2 regions of the Streptomyces sp. NPDC048331 genome follow, and region 1 is predicted to be linked to the other one. Evidence: riboswitches for the same ligand, from Rfam matches in the RefSeq annotation. Region 1 holds a riboswitch; the other holds the start of a gene.
What was found. Region 1 has a riboswitch for ZMP and ZTP ahead of ACGFYY_RS12000 (bifunctional 5,10-methylenetetrahydrofolate dehydrogenase/5,10-methenyltetrahydrofolate cyclohydrolase). Riboswitches for the same ligand answer to the same signal wherever they lie in the genome.

Region 1 (4,210 bases):
CGGACGTCGCCGTCACCCAGGGCACCGCCAACCGCCGGATCTACTTCGAGAAGGCCGAGCTGCCCGACGGCTTCTTCGCCGTCGGCGACTCCGTCGCCACCTTCAACCCGCTCTACGGCCAGGGCATGACCGTCGCTGCGCAGGGCCTCCTGGCCGTACGCACCCTGCTGCGGGCGAAGGGCCTGGAGCATCCCGGGATCGGGCGCGAGGCACAACGGGTCATCGCGCCCCAGGTCGGCACCGCCTGGGAGCTCGCCACGTCGCAGGACATCCTGTATCCGGGGGCCACCGGGATGAAGCCGCGCGCCGGCACCGGTCTGCTCAACGGGTACGTCAACCGGCTGATGACGGGGGCCACCACCGACGAGGCGCTCACCGCCGCCCTGTTCAAGGTCCTCACGATGAGCATCGCGCCCACCCACTGGCTCCGGCCGTCGCTGGTCTGGCACGTCGCGCGGGCTTCGGACCGGGGAGCGCTGAAGGCGCCGCCGCTCACCGCCGCGGAACGGGCCGTCGCCGGACTCGACCGGGCGCCCGGCCCGACGGAGGACCCGGTCGGCCCCGCCGACGCCGTCGGACAGGCCCGATGAGCGGCGGGATCCTGCCGCTCCTGCCCGCTTCCCTGATGATCCTGGCGCTGCTGATCAAGGTACCGAAGCTGCGCCGGGACCGGGACCGGCCGTTGAACCGGACGGCGTGCGCGCTCCTCGCCGTCGGGGCACCCATCAACTTCCTCGCGACGCCGTCGACCATCGCCGCGGTCAACCGCCTCACCGGCGTGGTCAACTTCTCGGCGCCGCTGGTGTTCGGCCTGTGCACCGTGTTCTCCGGGCTGTGCGTCGTCCTGGTCCTGCAGTGGCGCGGCGGGCCGCCCGCGGCCGTACGCCGGGCCACCCGGCTGACCACGGCCCTGTTCGGCGCGGCGACCGTGGCCATCGTCGTCCTGTTCGTCATCGGCGACGCACCGGTGGAACGGCTCGAGGACCTGGACACGTACTACGCGACGACGCCCTGGATCCGCGAGATGATCGTCTGCTTCCTCCTGGCGCACACCATGGGCACCTCGGGGCTGACCTGGCTGTGCGGCAAGTGGCTGACGCGTGCGGACCGCGCACTGCGCCCGCTGCGCACGGGACTGGCCCTGATCGTCGTCGCCGGGCTGATGGACCTGGCCTACCTGGCCGCCAAGTGGGCCTCGGTCGTGGCCCGCTGGACCGGCCACGACCTGGTGTTCCTGTCCACGGACGTGGCGCCGCCCCTGGCCGGGGCCGCCGGGCTGCTGCTCGGCGCCGGATTCCTCGTGCCGCTGGTCGGCGGGTCGGCGACCTGGGTGGCCCTCGGCCAGTACCGGCGGCTGCGCCCGCTGTGGAAGGCGTTGCGCGGATTCGCGGCGACCCAGGGACGGACCGTTCCGCTGACCTGGTGGTCCCCGGTGGGGATCCGGCTCATCCACCGCGAGTCGGTCATCGACGACGGCATCCTGGCGCTGGCCGGCTGGTTCGACCCCCGGGTGCGCGGCGCCGCGTACGAGGCGGCCCGGGACCGCGGCATGAGCGAGGCGCGGGCCGCCACGGTCGCGGACGCTGCCGTCCTGGCGGCCGCGTGCCGGCTCAAGGCCGCCGCCGCCGGCGGACCCGGGCCGGGGCCGGCGGCGATCCCGCAGCCGTACCGCCTGGGCCGGCTGCCCCTGACCGCGCTGGCCCACGCGTTCCGTACCTCCGACATCGTCGCCGCGGCCCGTGATGCGGCCACGGCCGGCCCGCCGGACGTGACCCCCGACCCGGTCGGCGCCTGAGGGGAACGAGCCACGGCCCTCCGGCCGGGTTCCCGCGACAGCACGACGCCCCGGAACGAGGGTCCGGGGCGTGCGTCGGCGCGAGCGTCCCCACGCGGGGTCGGCGCGCGGTGCGGTCAGAGCTCCGCGAGGTCCAGTCCGGCCTGCGCGGCGGCCGCCTGCACGGTCTGCTCCAGCAGCACGGCGATGGTCATCGGGCCGACACCGCCCGGCACCGGGGTGATCAGCGAGGCGCGGGCGGCGGCCGACTCGAAGTGCACGTCGCCGACGTTGCCCTCGTTGTAGCCGGCGTCCAGGACCACCGCGCCCGGCTTGATGTCCTCGCCCCGGATGAACTCGGCCTTGCCGACGGCGGCGACCAGCACGTCCGCCTGGCGCACGATCGAGGGCAGGTCCTGGGTGCGCGAGTGGCAGTAGGTGACGGTGGCGTTCTGCTCCAGCAGCAGCATCCCGGCAGGCTTGCCCAGGATCGCGCTGCGGCCGACGACGACGGCGTGCTTGCCGGTCAGGTCCACGTCGTAGGCGGCGAGCAGCCGCATGATGCCGCCGGGGGTGCAGGAGACGAAGCCCGGCAGGCCGAAGCCCATGGCGGCGAAGGAGTGCATGGTGACCCCGTCGACGTCCTTGCCGGGGGCGATGGCCTCGAAGGCGGCGCGCTCGTCGATGTGGTGCGGGACGGGGTGCTGCAGCAGGATGCCGCTGATCTGCGGGTCCTCGGAGAGCGCGGTGAGGGTGGCCACCAGCTCCTCGGTGGTGGTCCCGGCCGGCAGCTCGACGTGGCGGGAGGTGATCCCCGCCTTGGCACAGCGGTTCTGCTTCATGCGGACGTAGGTCACGGAGGCCGGGTCCTCGCCGACCAGCACGGTCGCGAGGCAGGGCGCGGTGCCGGTGCGCTCGGTGATCTTCGCCGCGTAGGCGGCGGTCTGCTCCGAGATGCGGCGGGCGAGGGCCGTGCCGTCCATCAGCCGGGCGGAGCCGGAGTCAGTGGCGGGGGCAGTCTGGGCAGTCGTCACGGGGTCTCCTGAACGTCGCTGCGGATCGCGGTTCGCCCAGGCGCGCGGCAGTCGACGTACCGGAGGTCCACAGGTACGCCGGGCCGCTCCCCGGTGGTGATCCACCCGAACGCCAGTCACGGCCCGCCGACCACTGTAGTCGACATATCCGGTGGTTGTCGGGCGTCCGACCTGGGACGATCAATGCATGACGCGTACTTTCGACCATCTTGTCGCCGAGGCCGAGTCCGTCTCCGTGGACGGCTGGGACTTCTCCTGGCTCGACGGCCGGGCCACCGAGCAGCGCCCCTCCTGGGGCTACCAGCGGCTGATGAGCGAGCGGCTGGCCCAGGTGCGGTCCGCGCTGGACATCCAGACCGGTGGCGGCGAGGTGCTGGCCGGATGCGCTCCGCTGCCGCCGCTGACGGTCGCCACCGAATCCTGGCCGCCCAACATCGAGAGGGCGACGCGGCTGCTGCACCCGCTGGGCGCCGTGGTGGTCGCCGACGCCGACGAGCCGCCGCTGCCCTTCGGCGACGCGGCCTTCGAGCTGGTGACCAGCCGGCACCCGGTGTCGATCTGGTGGGACGAGATCGCGCGGGTGCTGGCACCGGGCGGCAGCTACCTCTCGCAGCAGGTCGGTCCGGCGAGCGTCTTCGAGCTCGTCGAGTACTTCCTCGGCCCGCAGCCGGAGGAGGTCCGGCGCGGCAGGCACCCCGACGACGCGGTCGCCGACGCCACCGCCGCCGGCCTCGAAGTCCTCGATCTGCGCTCCGAACGTCTGCGCACGGAGTTCCACGACATCGGAGCCGTGATCTACTTTCTACGGAAGGTGATCTGGATGGTGCCCGGCTTCACGGTCGGGCGGTACCGGGACCGGTTGCGTGAGCTCCACGAACAGATCGAGAAGGAAGGTCCGTTCGTCGCTCACACCGCCCGCTTCCTCATCGAAGCCCGCAAAACGGGCTGATCTGAAGGGCGGACGGATCTACGCGGTTCCGGGTTGCGTGGCCACAGCGTGGCGCAGGTCACTCAATTCAGCGCGTAACGAATCGACTCGGGCATGCGATGAACCGACAGGTGTCCTCGCGCGGCCCGGAATACAGACCCCCCTCGGGTCTGTTTCCCGAGTTCGCGCGATGATGTCCCGCCCACCATTTATCTGTTCGCAACGAGAGGCTCCTTGTGTCGCTCAGCCCGTCCCGTACGTTCCCTCCGGAGATCGCCGAATCCGAGGCCCTCGTCGCGCTCGTCGAGCGCGGCCGCGAGCAGGGTCACATCAACGGTGACGACGTGCGCCAGGCCTTCGAGGCCGGCCGCATCCCGGTGGACCAGTGGAAGCGGGTCCTGCGCAGCCTGAACCAGGTCCTGGACGAGGAGGGTGTCGCCCTCCACGTCAGCGCGGCCCCCGCCACCAAGGCTG
Region 2 (4,210 bases), on a different contig from region 1:
GGCGTTTGAGGCGCGGGGTCTGGGGCGGAGCCCCAGCAGCCAGGCCGCAGGGTCAGGACAGCGGGAGCCCCGGGGCCGGGAAGGCCGCCATCAGCTCCGTCACCTCGGCCCGGATCACGGCCAGACCCTGCTCGTCCCCCTTCGCGGCGGCGTCGACCGCCCGCGCGATCCAGTCCGCCACCACCGGCATGTGCTCCGTGGACAGCCCGCGCGACGTCAGCGACGGCGTGCCGATCCGCACCCCCGAGGGATCGAACGGCTTGCGCGGGTCGAACGGCACCGTGTTGTAGTTCACGACGATGCCCGCCCGGTCCAGGGCCTTGGCCGCGATCTTGCCCGGCACGTCCTTGCCCGTCAGGTCGATCAGGATCAGGTGGTTGTCCGTACCGCCCGAGACCAGGTCGAAGCCCTTCTGGAGCAGCGCCGCGGCCAGCGCCTTGGCATTGGCGACCACCTGGTGCGCGTACGCCGTGAAGGACGGCTGGGCCGCCTCGTGCAGCGCCACCGCGATACCGGCCGTCGTCTGGTTGTGCGGACCGCCCTGCAGGCCCGGGAAGACCGCCTTGTCGATGGCCTTCGCGTGCTCCTCGCGGCACATCAGCATCGCGCCCCGCGGACCGCGCAGGGTCTTGTGCGTGGTCGTGGAGATCACGTCCACGTGGTCCGCCGGGGACGGGTGCGCGCCGCCCGCGATCAGGCCCGCGATGTGGGCGACGTCGGCGACCAGGATCGAGCCGGCCTCCTTCGCGATCTCCGCGAAGGCGGCGAAGTCGATGGTCCTCGGCAGCGCGGTGCCGCCGCAGAAGATCAGCTTGGGCCGCTCCGCGAGGGCCTGCTCGCGCACCGCGTCGTAGTCGATGAGCCCGGTGTCGGCCCGGACGCCGTACTGCACGCCCCGGAACCAGGAGCCGGTCGCCGAGACGCCCCAGCCGTGGGTGAGGTGCCCGCCCATCGGCAGGGCCATGCCCATCACCGTGTCGCCCGGCTTCGCGAAGGCCAGGTACACGGCGAGGTTGGCGGGCGAGCCGGAGTACGGCTGCACGTTGGCGTGGTCCACGCCGAACAGGCCCTTGGCCCGCTCGATCGCCAGCGCCTCGACGCGGTCGATGTTCTGCTGGCCCTCGTAGTAGCGGCGGCCGGGGTAGCCCTCGCTGTACTTGTTCTGCAGCACGGTGCCGGAGGCTTCGAGGACGGCCGCGGACACGTAGTTCTCACTGGGGATCAGGCGCAGGGTCTGCGCCTGCAGCACTTCCTCCGCCGCGACGAAGGACGCCAGCTCGGGGTCGGTGGAGAGAAGGGCGGGATGGCGGCTCGCGGACATGGCGGCTCCTCCGGGGTCGATGTGATCGGTACCCCGCGAGGCCCAGGCGAGCGGCCCTGTATGCGGTCGAGCGCGCACGACTCCCCCGGAGTTGGTTCCCCGTACGCCAGTCGCCGTGCGTATCGCACACCTTAGCGGGCGCGCCGGGAGAGAGGTTTCTGCGTCCGGGATACGAGCGACGATAAGAAGGTGACGCCACCCTCGTCACCGCTGCACCGGCGCTTCACCGCGCCGGACGGACGATCGGAGACCCCGTGTCGACAACTGCTGATGCCATCCGCGCCGCAGACGCCCACAGTGCGCACAACTACCATCCGCTGCCCCTGGTCGTCGCGTCCGCGGAAGGCGCCTGGATGACCGATGTCGAGGGCCGCAGATACCTCGACATGCTCGCCGGGTACTCGGCCCTCAACTTCGGGCACGGCAACCGCCGTCTGATCGACGCCGCCCGCGCCCAGTTGGAACGGGTCACGCTCACCTCGCGCGCCTTCCACCACGACCGCTTCGCCGACTTCTGTACCGAGCTCGCCGCGCTGTGCGGCAAGGAGATGGTGCTCCCCATGAACACGGGGGCGGAAGCCGTGGAGACGGCGGTGAAGACGGCCCGCAAGTGGGGCTACGAGGTCAAGGGCGTCCCGGACGGGCACGCCAAGATCGTGGTCGCCGCCGACAACTTCCACGGGCGGACCACGACCATCGTCTCCTTCTCCACGGACCACGAGGCCCGTGACCACTTCGGCCCGTACACGCCGGGCTTCGAGATCGTCCCGTACGGGGACCTGACCGCGCTGGCCCACGCCGTCACCGAGAACACCGTGGCCGTGCTGCTGGAACCGATCCAGGGCGAGGCGGGGGTGCTGGTGCCGCCCGCCGGATACCTGAGCGGCGTACGGGAGCTGACCCGCGAGCGGAACGTCCTCTTCATGGCGGACGAGATCCAGTCGGGGCTGGGCCGCACGGGACGGACATTCGCCTGCGAGCACGAGGGGGTCGTCCCGGACGTCTACATCCTCGGCAAGGCGCTCGGCGGCGGCGTGGTGCCGGTCTCCGCCGTCGTGGCCGACCGGGACGTGCTCGGGGTGTTCCGGCCCGGGGAGCACGGGTCCACCTTCGGCGGGAACCCGCTCGCGTGCGCCGTCGCCCTGGAGGTGATCGCGATGCTGCGGACCGGCGAGTTCCAGGGGCGCGCCACCGAGCTGGGCGAGCACCTGCACCGGGAGCTGAACCTGCTGGTCGGCGGCGGGGCGGTGACCGCCGTACGCGGCCGCGGGCTGTGGGCGGGCGTCGACATCGACCCCTCGCGCGGCACCGGCCGGGAGATCTCCGAGAAGCTGATGGAACTCGGGGTGCTGGTGAAGGACACCCATGGGTCGACGATCCGGATCGCCCCGCCGCTGGTGATCGGCAAGGAGGACCTGGACTGGGGCCTCGCCCAGCTCCGGTCGGTGCTGGGCGCGTAGCTCTCGTCCGTACCGGTCAGAGGATGACGTGGGGCAGGAAGCGGGCGTACTCGTCCGTGACCGGCCCCGCCGATTCACGGATGCCGAGCCCCGCCGCCTCGTCCTCGACGACCCACGCGCCGAGCACCACCCGGTTGCCGTCGAAGTCGGGCAGCGGGGCCAGGCCCTGGAAGCAGTACCGCTCCCCCTCCTCCGGTACGAACGGCTCCGCGCCCTCGCCCACCTCGTGCAGGGTGACCCCCGCGCCCTCCCGGCCGAGGAGGGGCTTGGCCACGAAGCCGGTGGACCCGGGCTCGGCGAGCTCGCGCGGGCCGTCGAGGTAGGCGGGCAGCAGGTTGGGGTGCTCCGGGAAGAGCTCCCACAGGATCGCCAGCAGCGCCTTGTTGGACAGCAGCATCTTCCACAGCGGCTCGATCCAGCAGGTGGAACCGGAGCCGCCGCCGTGGTCGTAGGTGCCGAGGACGTGCGGGCCGAACTCGTCCGTGGCCAGCCACTCCCACGGGTAGAGCTTGAAACAGGCGCGGATGAAGCGGAGCTTCTCGTCCACGAACCGGCCGGACAGGCGGTCCCAGCCGATCTGCTCGACGGAGAGCGCCTGGGTGTCCAGGCCGGCCTGTTCGGCGGTCTCCTGGAGGTAGGCGACCGTCATCAGGTCCTCGCCGAGCTCGTCCGTCTCGGAGTGCGCGAAGTGCAGCGGGCCGGGCGGGAGCAGCTCGGCCTGGCGCCGCCAGGCGTCGACGAGGCGCTCGTGGAGGGAGTTCCACTGGTCGGCGCCGGGGAAGCGTTCCTCCATCCAGAACCACTGCGGACTGGCCGCCTCCACCAGGGAGGTGGGCGTGTCGGCGTTGTACTCCAGCATCTTGGCCGGGCTGCCGCTGCCGTCGTAGCGCAGGTCGAAACGACCGTAGAGGGAGGGCTGTTCGGCGCGCCGCCGCCAGGACTCGGCGATCAGCGCGGCCAGCTTCGGGTCGGTGATGCCGAGGTCGGCGAAGCGGTCGTGCTCGACGATGTGCGCGGCCGCGGCCAGGCACATGGCGTGCAGCTCCTCGACGACGTTCTCCAGGGCCTCGACCTCGGGGAGCGAGAAGGAGTAGTACGCGCTCTCGTCCCAGTAGGGGCGCAGGGAGTCGTCGGGGTAGCGGGTCAGGGGATAGATCACCCCCTGCTCCTCGACGATCTTCTGCCAGTCGGGGCGGGGCTCGATGGTGTGCCGCTCCATGGTGCGATCAGCCGCCGCTGGAGCCGGAGGTGTTCCCGCCGATGCCGTTGCGGGTGACGGCGGACTTGTCGAAGCTGCCGCCGGCGACCTTGCCGGCGGCCACGTAGCCGCCGTAGTAGTACGAGCCGGTGCCGCCGCTCTTGCACTCCTTGTTGTTCAGGTGCTGGAGCGTGGAGCGGGAGGCGCAGCGCTTGTCCGGTTCGTCGCTGC

Region 2: another riboswitch for ZMP and ZTP. It lies ahead of glyA (serine hydroxymethyltransferase); the one in region 1 lies ahead of ACGFYY_RS12000 (bifunctional 5,10-methylenetetrahydrofolate dehydrogenase/5,10-methenyltetrahydrofolate cyclohydrolase).

Annotation. Positions count from the first base shown of each region.
Region 1 covers NZ_JBICYT010000006.1:44,165-48,374, reverse strand. The annotation lists gene ACGFYY_RS12010 (NAD(P)/FAD-dependent oxidoreductase) at 1-590, shown strand, start outside; gene ACGFYY_RS12005 (MAB_1171c family putative transporter) at 587-1,795, shown strand; gene ACGFYY_RS12000 (bifunctional 5,10-methylenetetrahydrofolate dehydrogenase/5,10-methenyltetrahydrofolate cyclohydrolase) at 1,912-2,757, opposite strand; ZMP/ZTP riboswitch at 2,836-2,938, opposite strand; gene ACGFYY_RS11995 (class I SAM-dependent methyltransferase) at 2,996-3,757, shown strand; gene ACGFYY_RS11990 (RNA polymerase sigma factor) at 3,973-4,210, shown strand, end outside.
Region 2 covers NZ_JBICYT010000005.1:41,463-45,672, reverse strand. The annotation lists gene glyA (serine hydroxymethyltransferase) at 53-1,321, opposite strand; ZMP/ZTP riboswitch at 1,355-1,445, opposite strand; gene rocD (ornithine--oxo-acid transaminase) at 1,576-2,781, shown strand; gene ACGFYY_RS10185 (glutathionylspermidine synthase family protein) at 2,798-4,000, opposite strand; gene ACGFYY_RS10180 (hypothetical protein) at 4,008-4,210, opposite strand, start outside.